4 regions of the Streptomyces bullii genome follow, and region 2 is predicted to be linked to each of the others. Evidence: riboswitches for the same ligand, from Rfam matches in the RefSeq annotation. Region 2 holds a riboswitch; each other region holds the start of a gene.
The links. Region 2 has a riboswitch for cobalamin ahead of ACFPZJ_RS23195 (cobalamin biosynthesis protein). Riboswitches for the same ligand answer to the same signal wherever they lie in the genome.
Positions count from the first base shown of each region.

Region 1: another riboswitch for cobalamin. It lies ahead of nicT (Nickel transporter NicT); the one in region 2 lies ahead of ACFPZJ_RS23195 (cobalamin biosynthesis protein).
Region 3: another riboswitch for cobalamin. It lies ahead of ACFPZJ_RS15510 (ribonucleoside-diphosphate reductase subunit alpha); the one in region 2 lies ahead of ACFPZJ_RS23195 (cobalamin biosynthesis protein).
Region 4: another riboswitch for cobalamin. It lies ahead of ACFPZJ_RS04925 (CbtB domain-containing protein); the one in region 2 lies ahead of ACFPZJ_RS23195 (cobalamin biosynthesis protein).

Region 1 is NZ_JBHSNY010000003.1:404,491-406,682, forward strand. Features, by position in the region: gene ACFPZJ_RS09750 (hypothetical protein) at 1-10, shown strand, start outside; gene ACFPZJ_RS09755 (hypothetical protein) at 21-800, opposite strand; cobalamin riboswitch at 973-1,171, shown strand; gene nicT (Nickel transporter NicT) at 1,200-2,192, shown strand, end outside.
Region 2 is NZ_JBHSNY010000008.1:62,595-64,786, reverse strand. Features, by position in the region: gene ACFPZJ_RS23195 (cobalamin biosynthesis protein) at 1-964, opposite strand, end outside; cobalamin riboswitch at 1,066-1,204, opposite strand; gene ACFPZJ_RS23190 (hypothetical protein) at 1,349-1,570, opposite strand; gene ACFPZJ_RS23185 (inorganic phosphate transporter) at 1,605-2,192, opposite strand, start outside.
Region 3 is NZ_JBHSNY010000005.1:181,569-183,760, forward strand. Features, by position in the region: gene mctP (monocarboxylate uptake permease MctP) at 1-22, shown strand, start outside; gene ACFPZJ_RS15505 (GNAT family N-acetyltransferase) at 110-616, shown strand; cobalamin riboswitch at 670-806, shown strand; gene ACFPZJ_RS15510 (ribonucleoside-diphosphate reductase subunit alpha) at 931-2,192, shown strand, end outside.
Region 4 is NZ_JBHSNY010000002.1:159,716-161,907, reverse strand. Features, by position in the region: gene ACFPZJ_RS04930 (histidine phosphatase family protein) at 30-605, opposite strand; cobalamin riboswitch at 706-856, shown strand; gene ACFPZJ_RS04925 (CbtB domain-containing protein) at 893-1,108, shown strand; gene ACFPZJ_RS04920 (CbtA family protein) at 1,134-1,895, shown strand; gene ACFPZJ_RS04915 (acyl-CoA dehydrogenase family protein) at 2,053-2,192, shown strand, end outside.

The sequences.
Region 1 (2,192 bases), on a different contig from region 2:
TCTCGGCTAGCCGGCCCGGCTCAGACCTCCGCCCGCCCCTGCTTCCTGATCTCCGTCAGGCGCTGCGTCCCGAGCTGGACGACCGTCTGCGTGACCTCGGCCGCGAGGTCGCCGTAGCCGCCGTGGGTGAGCGTGATGGCGTTCTCGCCGACGCGGACGGCGGCCAGGTCCATGGTCAGGTGCGCCGGTGCGCCGTCCGAGGTCTGTCCGCTCAGCACCACGCGCAGGGCCTGCCGGGCGTCCCCGGCCTCCGGCAGCGGCAGGTCGGAGACCTGGACGTGCGCCACGCCGCCGCGGGTGGTCGCGGCCGAGAACTCGCCGCACCTGCCGGGCAGTGACGTCAGCCAGGCCAGTGTGCGGTCCACGTCCGCAGGGCGGTGCGCGGCGACCTGGTAGCGCAGTTGGGCCTCGGTGCCGGAGTCGTCGAGCGCGGACGCCGCGCCCGGCCCGGTGGGGGTGCCGAAGAGCTCCTCGGTGTACAGGGCGTCGAGCAGGCGCTGGCAGTCGGCGTCCTCCGTGCTCGCCTTGAGCAGCCCGTCCCGCCAGGTCGCGCCGCCTCGGGTCGGCACCCACGGCTGCCCCAGGTCTGCCTCCGTGATCAGCGCGGCCCGGACCTGGGTTGCGGTGAGGGCGGCGGACTGTTCCGCGGCGGGCCCGGCCGAACTCGACGTGGACGCCGCCGTGCGCCCCGACCCGGGCGCCGTCCGCCCGTCGACGGAACAGGCGGCGGCCCCCAGCAGGACGGTCGCCGACAGCGCGGTGGCGAGGAGGATGCGGGCGGCGGCCGGGGGGTGGGTCATCGGGGGTGCCTCCAGGTGGGGCCGGACGTTTCCCAAGATCGGTACGTGCTCCTACGGCACCACCCCGCGCGGTGGCTTTCCAGCGCGGCGGGCCGTCCGGGTGAGACCGGACCGGCGATGTGATCTTGCGTACCTGTGCGGCGGGCGGCTAGGCACCAGCCGCCTGCCCGGCCTACCGTGGCCGGGCCGTGGTGTTCGGGAAGCCGGTGACGTGCCCTCAGGGGCCCAGTCCGGAGCGGCCCTCGCCACTGTGATCGGGGAGTTCCCGTCCCACGTCCCCCGCGGGACAGTCACTGGCCGTCAGGCCGGGAAGGCGGGCCGGGAACGTACGACCCGTAAGCCAGGAGACCGGCCACGGCATCTCACGAAGTGATCCACGAGGTGCTGGAGCGTGACCGGATGAGCCTGCCCACCCCTGCTTCCTTCCGCTGGCGTCGGGAGGACACCGTCAAGACGGCGGGCCTGATGGCGGCCGTCGCCGCCCTGCACGTCGTCGCGTTCGGCGTGCTGTTCCTGCTCGTCGTCCCCGGGCACTTCGAGGTCGGCGACAAGGCCTTCGGCATCGGTCTCGGCATCACCGCCTACACACTGGGCATGCGCCACGCCTTCGACGCGGACCACATCGCCGCCATCGACAACACCACCCGCAAGCTGATGGCCGACGGCGGCCGCCCGGTGTCCGTGGGCTTCTGGTTCGCGCTCGGCCACTCCAGCGTCGTGGTCCTCCTCGCGCTGCTGATCGCGGGCGGCACCCGGCTCGCGGGCAGCGTCATGGACGAGGACTCCCGCACCCATCAGGTTCTCGGCGTCCTGGGCACGACGGTCTCCGGCTCCTTCCTCTACCTCATCGCCGCCCTCAACCTGGTCGCCCTCGCGGGCATCTGGAAGGTGTTCCGGGCGATGCGGGCGGGGACGTACGACGAGAAGGAGCTGGAAGCCCACCTGGACGCACGCGGGTTCATGAACCGCATCCTGGGCCGTCTCACCAGGTCCATCTCCCGGCCCGGGCAGATGTACCCGCTGGGCTTCCTCTTCGGTCTCGGCTTCGACACCGCCACCGAGGTCACCCTGCTGGTGATGGCGGGCTCCGGCGCGGCGGCGGGCCTGCCCTGGTACGCGATCCTGTGCCTGCCCCTCCTCTTCGCCGCCGGCATGAGCCTGTTCGACACCCTCGACGGCACCTTCATGAACTTCGCCTACCAGTGGGCCTTCTCGAACCCCGTCCGCAAGGTCTTCTACAACCTCACCATCACCGGCCTGTCCATCGCCGTAGCCTTCCTGATCGGCACCATCGAACTCGTGGGCGTCCTGCGCGACAAGCTCGAGCTGCGGGACTCCGTCACCGGCTGGATCGCGGGCCTGGACCTGGACAACGTCGGCTACGTCATCGTC
Region 2 (2,192 bases):
CCGCAGCCTTGGCCGCCTTCGGCGCCTTGGTCGCCGATGTGGCGAGGAGCCGGGCGGCGGCACCCGCGCCGAGCGCGAGCCAGCCGACGCGCCGGGAGAGCCGTACGGCCCGCTCGATGTCGGCCACGGTCACGGCCCGTCCGTCCGCGTTGAGCACGGGCCGGTGCTCGACCCGCCCGCCGTACGACAGCGTCCCGCCGAGCCGCACCCCGAGCGCGCCCGCGAAGGACGCCTCCACGGGCCCTGCGTTGGGGCTGGGATGCCTGCCCGCGTCGGCCCGCCAGGCCCGCACCGCGCCCCGTGGGTCCGGCCCGGTGACGGTGGCGAGGACGGCGGTCAGGCGTGCTCCCGGCCACCCCGCGAGGTCGTCGAGCCGCGCGGAGGCCCACCCGTAGCGGCGGTACCGGGGCGACTTGTGCCCGACCATGGCGTCCAGTGTGTTGACGGCCCGGAAGCCGAGCAGGCCGGGCACTCCCGCGACAGCCCCCCACACCAGCGCGCCCACGACCGCGTCGGAGGTGTTCTCGGCGACGGACTCGACCACGGCCCGGGCGATCCCGTCGGCGTCCAGGGCCTGCGGGTCCCGCCCGCACAGATGCGGCAGCCGGGCCCGGGCGGCCTCGACGTCACCGGCCTCCAGGGCCCGCCCGATGGTGCGGGCCTCCCGCGCGAGCGACGTCCCGCCGACGACCGACCAGGTGGCGGCGGCGGTCAGGGCGACGGAGACGGCGGGGGAGCGGCGTACGGCCCGTTGCGCCAACCCGCCGAGGGCGACGGCCCCGCCGACGCAGACGGCGGTGTGCAGCGCGCCCCACCCGCGGTGGTCCCGCCACAACGCCCGTTCCACGGCAGCCGCGGCCCGCCCGAACGCGGCGACCGGATGCCCGCGGCGCGGATCGCCGAGGAGCAGGTCACCGAGGAGACCGGCGGCGGCGCCGTACGCGAAGACGCGATCGGCACCCATGGGCTCAGCCGACCGAGGGGCCGGGCAGAGAAGGGGTACGGGACCTCAAACGGCAGCCGAGCATCGCGACATGTCCTCACTCAGGGTGTCCACGCCCTGGTTCGACGAGACCGGCGGTGAGAGTTCCTGGCTCCCGGGGCTCCTCGCCCCGGTGACAGTGGCGGGACCGCGCCGGACTTTCACCGGCTTCCTCTCCTGCCGCCGTACTGGCTCCGGAAGTCCACCACGGCCCACGAACAGCCGTCAACTTGCCGTTGACCTGCGGCTAAGGAGTGTGCTCAGGCCCACACGCGGGCGGTCGGGGATATCACGGCGAGCGCCGCGCACGACAGCGGGGTGCGGGACGGCGATCCGTCCCGCACCCCGCTGTACCGCTGCTGCCGGTCAGGCCACGATCAGGTAGATCCCGTACGCCACGGCCGCCGCGCACGCCGCGAAGCACGCGTACGCCCCGGTGACCGCGAGCGTCGCGGAACCACCCTGCGCGGACGCCCGCTCCCGGCGGGACAGTCCTGTGATGCCGAGGGTGAACAGGCCCACCAGCGCCACGGTGACCACGAGGCTGACACCGAAGACGGAGCCGAGGGCCGCCCAGTCGATCTTCATGCTGCTACTTCCTTACGTACCCGGGTGCGCGGGCTCAGACGGTGGTCGTGGCCGGCGGGGACGCCGGATCGGCGGTGGTGGAGGCCGTGGCGGCCGGGATGGTGGCCGTGAGGTCCTCGGTCACCGTGCCCGCCGGAGGCGGCGTCACGGCGGCGATCGCCGCGGTCACCACGCCGGCCGGCTCCTCCTCGACGTCGTTGACGTTGGTGTGGTCGACGACCTCACGCCGGGAGATCTTCCAGATGGCGGCGCTGGAGGCGACCAGGAAGACGGCCACCAGGGCGGTGCCCCAGTCGCCGAAGCCGGTGACGTACTCGGCGAGCGCGCCGACCAGGGCGGCGGCCGGCAGGGTCAGGCCCCAGGCGACGAACATCCGGGTGGCCGTCGACCAGCGGACGACGCCGCCCTTGCGGCCCAGGCCCGCGCCCATCACCGAGCCGGAGACGGAGTGCGTGGTGGAGAGGGAGAAACCGAGGTGGGAGGAGGCCAGGATGACCGTCGCGGCGCTGGTCTGGGCGGCGAAGCCCTGCTGCGGCTGGAGGTCGGTCAGGCCCTTGCCCATCGTGCGGATGATGCGCCAGCCGCCGAGGTAGGTGCCGAGGGCGATGGCGATGCCCGCGGA
Region 3 (2,192 bases), on a different contig from region 2:
GACGGCCGGATCCGCTCACTAGGCCACCCACCCCCAGAAATCCGTGACCGACGGGCCGCCGGAGACATCCGGCGGCCCGTCGCCGTACCCGTCCGGCACACTCGGCCTCATGGACATCGTGATCAGGCGGGCGGCCCCCGGCGAGTACGCCGCCCTCGGCGACATCACCGCCCACGCCTACCTCCAGGACGGCCTCTTGGACTTCAGGGAGGGCGACGGGTACCTCGGCGAGCTGAAGGACGTGGCCAAACGGGCGGGCGCCGCCGAGGTGCTGGTCGCCGTGGAGCACGGACAGGTGCTGGGCGGCGTGACGTTCGTGCCGTCGGGCGGCCCGCTGGCCGACATAGCCCGGCCCGGGGAGGCCGAGATCCGCATGCTCGCCGTGGACCGTGCCGCCCGCGGCCGCGGCGTCGGGGAGGCCCTCGTGCGCGCCTGTGTCGAGCGGGCCCGGGCCACCGAGGGCTGCGTGCGGATCGTCCTGTCGACCCAGCGCACCATGCACTCCGCCCACCGCATCTACGAACGCCTGGGCTTCGTGCGCACCCCGGAGCGGGACTGGAACCCTATCCCGCACCTGACCCACCTCACGCTCCTCACCTACGAGTTGACCCTCTGAAGTCAGAGGCGACACAACATATGGGGGCGTGATCCACACCCGGCACAAGATGTATGCTCATGCTCGCTGTCGCCGCAGGGGAATCCGGTGCGAATCCGGAACTGTCCCGCAACGGTGTACTCCTGCACGTATGCCCGCATACGTGCAGACGAGCGTCAGTCCGAGGACCTGCCGACAGCGCGCCCGGCCGTCCGGTCCGGGTGCCCTGACATCCGGGCCTCGTGGAATGGGCCGGTGGACGCGACGCCGCGTGCGCTCGTGTGCTGCCCCCTGCCCTCGGCGAGGCCCCCGTGCCGAGCGAGGGAGAGCCCCACGTGACCATCGCGCCAGCCGATCCGGCCTCAGCCGTCCTGCAGGAGCACGACGGTCCCGGTGCCGCGTTGCTGCGGACCCTGACCGAGCTGACCGCCGACCTCCCCGACGCCGACCCCGGCCGGGTCGCCGCCGCCGCGCTGCGCGGCCGGTCCGCGCGGGCGGACGAGACGGAGCTGCGCGAGCTGGCCACGGAGGCGGCGGCCGGCCTGATCTCCGAGGACCCCGCCTACTCGCGGCTGGCCGCCCGGCTGCTGACCATCGGCATCCGTGCCGAGGCCGCCTCGCAGGGCGTCACGTCGTTCACCGAGTCCGTCGCCGTCGGGCACCGGGAGGGGCTCATCGCCGACCGGACCGCGGAGTTCGTGCGCCGGCACGCCGAGCGCCTGGACGCGCTGATCGACCCCCGCGCCGACGACCGCTTCGGCTACTTCGGCCTGCGCACCCTGCACAGCCGCTACCTGCTCCGGCACCCCATCACCCGCAAGGTCGTCGAGACGCCCCAGCACTTCATGCTGCGCGTCGCCGCCGGTCTCGCCGAGGACGACACGGCACGGTCCGTCGACGAAGTCGCCGCGCTGTACGGGCTGATGAGCCGCCTGGACTATCTGCCGTCCTCCCCCACGCTCTTCAACTCCGGTACGCGGCACCCGCAGATGTCGTCCTGCTACCTCCTCGACTCCCCGAAGGACGAGCTGGACTCCCTCTACGAGCGCTACCACCAGGTGGCGCGGCTGTCGAAGCACGCGGGCGGCATCGGGCTGTCGTACTCCCGCATCCGCTCCCGGGGTTCGCTGATCCGCGGCACCAACGGGCACTCCAACGGCATCGTCCCGTTCCTGAAGACGCTGGACGCCTCGGTCGCCGCCGTGAACCAGGGCGGCCGGCGCAAGGGCGCCGCCGCCGTCTACCTGGAGACCTGGCACTCCGACATCGAGGAGTTCCTGGAGCTGCGCGACAACACCGGCGAGGACGCCCGGCGGACCCACAACCTCAACCTGGCGCACTGGATCCCGGACGAGTTCATGCGCCGAGTGAACGCCGACCAGCCGTGGTCGCTGTTCTCGCCGTCGGACGTGCCCGAGCTGGTCGACCTGTGGGGCGAGGAGTTCGACGCGGCGTACCGGGCGGCGGAGGCCAAGGGTCTCGCGAAGAAGACCCTGCCCGCCCGTGAGCTGTACGGCCGCATGATGCGCACCCTCGCGCAGACCGGCAACGGCTGGATGACCTTCAAGGACGCCGCCAACCGCACCGCCAACCAGAC
Region 4 (2,192 bases), on a different contig from region 2:
ACGCAGTGCAGGTCAGGGGTAGCGACCTGTCAGTTCGAAGCCACGAGCGGCTGTCCCACGCGTACGTTCCAGCGACCCGCCCGGCCGCTGAGCTCCACCGCCGTCAGCGGGGGGACGTCCGTGCGCCAGAACGCCGTCTCCGGGGCTTCGAGGGCCCGCACCAGCAGCGCCCGTACGAGCTCCGGCTCGACCACGGCCACCGTGCGCCCCTCCGTGCGCGCGGCCGCGTCCAGCCAGGCCGCGGCCCGGTCGCACAGTGCCCGTACCGACTCGCCGCCGTGCGGCGCCGACTCCGGGTCCGACAGCCACCGGGCCAGCGCCTCCGGTTCCCGCGCCCCCACCTCCGCCAGGGTCGCCCCCCGCCAGCGTCCGGCGTCCAGCCCGGCCAGCCGCGGGTCGGCGACGGCGGCGAGGCCGAGTGCGGTGGCCGTCTCGCGGCAGCGCACGGAGGGAGAGGCCCATGCCCGCGCGGACGCCGGGAGGGTGCCTGCGGCTGCCTGGGCCTGCCGCAGTCCGGTGGTGTCGAGTGGGGAGCCGTCGTCGAAGCGGGCCTCCCGCAGGGCCGCCGTGATCGCGGGTGAGATCAACATCACTCGGCTGGTCATCCGTCCACTTCCGGGCTCGAAATCCTTCCTGTGACCGCGCTTTGAGGCCGCATCGGCTCCATCAGGGGCGCTCGCGCGACCACCGTGCGCCCTTGGCCGGATCCGCACCACGCGGTACGGTCTCGTCGACCTTCACGACGGCACGGCGGAAGCCGGTGGGATTCCGGCACGGTCGCGCCACTGTATGCCGGGCACGCACCCTCGGTGCGGGTCCGGTGAGTCAGACCCCCTGCCGTCGTACGTGCACCACCGATTCGGGACGCGAGTTTCCCAGGAGGGGTCCTGCCATGGCGCAGTCCGCCGTCCAGCCGGCCACTACCACCACCCCCGCCAAGCTGCCGCTCGGCGCGATCGCCCCCTGGGCGGTCTTCTTCGGCATCCTCATGCTGGTCCTGCTCTACTTCGTCGGCGCCGAACAGGGCGCCACCTCCCTGCTGGCCGGGGAGGACGTGCACGAGTGGGTGCACGACGCCCGCCACCTGCTCGGCTTCCCCTGCCACTGACGGCGGGAAAGGAATCCACGAGCCCATGAACTCGGCAACCGTCCGCACCCTTCTGGTGCGCGGCATGCTCGCGGGCCTCGCCGCGGGCCTGCTCGCCCTCCTCGTCGCCTACTTCCTCGGCGAACCCCGCGTCGACGCGGCGATCGCCTTCGAGGAGGCACACGCCCACGAGCACGGCGGGGAGGAGATCGTCAGCCGCACGATGCAGTCCACCGCCGGCCTGTCCACCGGTGTCCTCGTCTACGGCGTCGCCTTCGGCGGCATCGCCGCCCTCGCGTACTGCGTGGCGCTCGGCCGGATCGGCGCCTTCGGGCCGCGCGCGAGCGCGCTGCTCCTCGCGGCGGCCGGCCTGGTCGCCGTGTACGTCGTGCCGTTCCTGAAATACCCGGCCAACCCGCCGGCCGTCGGCGACCCCGACACCCTCGACCAGCGCACCGCCCTGTACTTCCTGATGGTGGTGCTGAGCGTGCTGCTGGCCGTGGCCACCGTGATCCTGGGCAGGCGTCTCGCGCCGCGCCTGGGCCACTGGAACGCGACACTCGCCGCCGGGGCGTTCTTCGTCCTCGCCGTCGGTCTCGCCTACGCCTTCCTGCCCGCCTACGACAACGTCCCCTCGGAGTTCCCGGCCACCCTGCTCTGGCAGTTCCGGCTGGCGGCGCTGGCCGTCCAGGCGACCCTGTGGACCGCCTTCGGCCTGATCTTCGGGGCGTTGGCGGAACGGGCGCTCGCGCCCCGGCCCGCCGCACAGGAACCCACGGCGGCACGGGCGACTCCCGTGCCGCACTGATCCCTTCGTCCCGCACCGCTCATCTCGACCCGCCGGCAGGGCCCCCGGACGACCGGGGGCCCTCGCCCCTGTTCGGGCGTCGCTTCGCCATTCCCAATTCCTGAAACAGGTTCTACCGTGTGCGCCGTCAGGACCGCCTGGGCAGCCTGGAGGCGCCGTGCATCTCGACTACACGCCCGCGCAGCAGCGGCTGCGGACGGAACTCCGCGCATACTTCGCCGAGCTGGTGCCCGACGGAGCCTCCGCCCGGCACGCCGACCCGGCCGCCCAGAAGCGGTTCTACCGCGCCACCGTCCG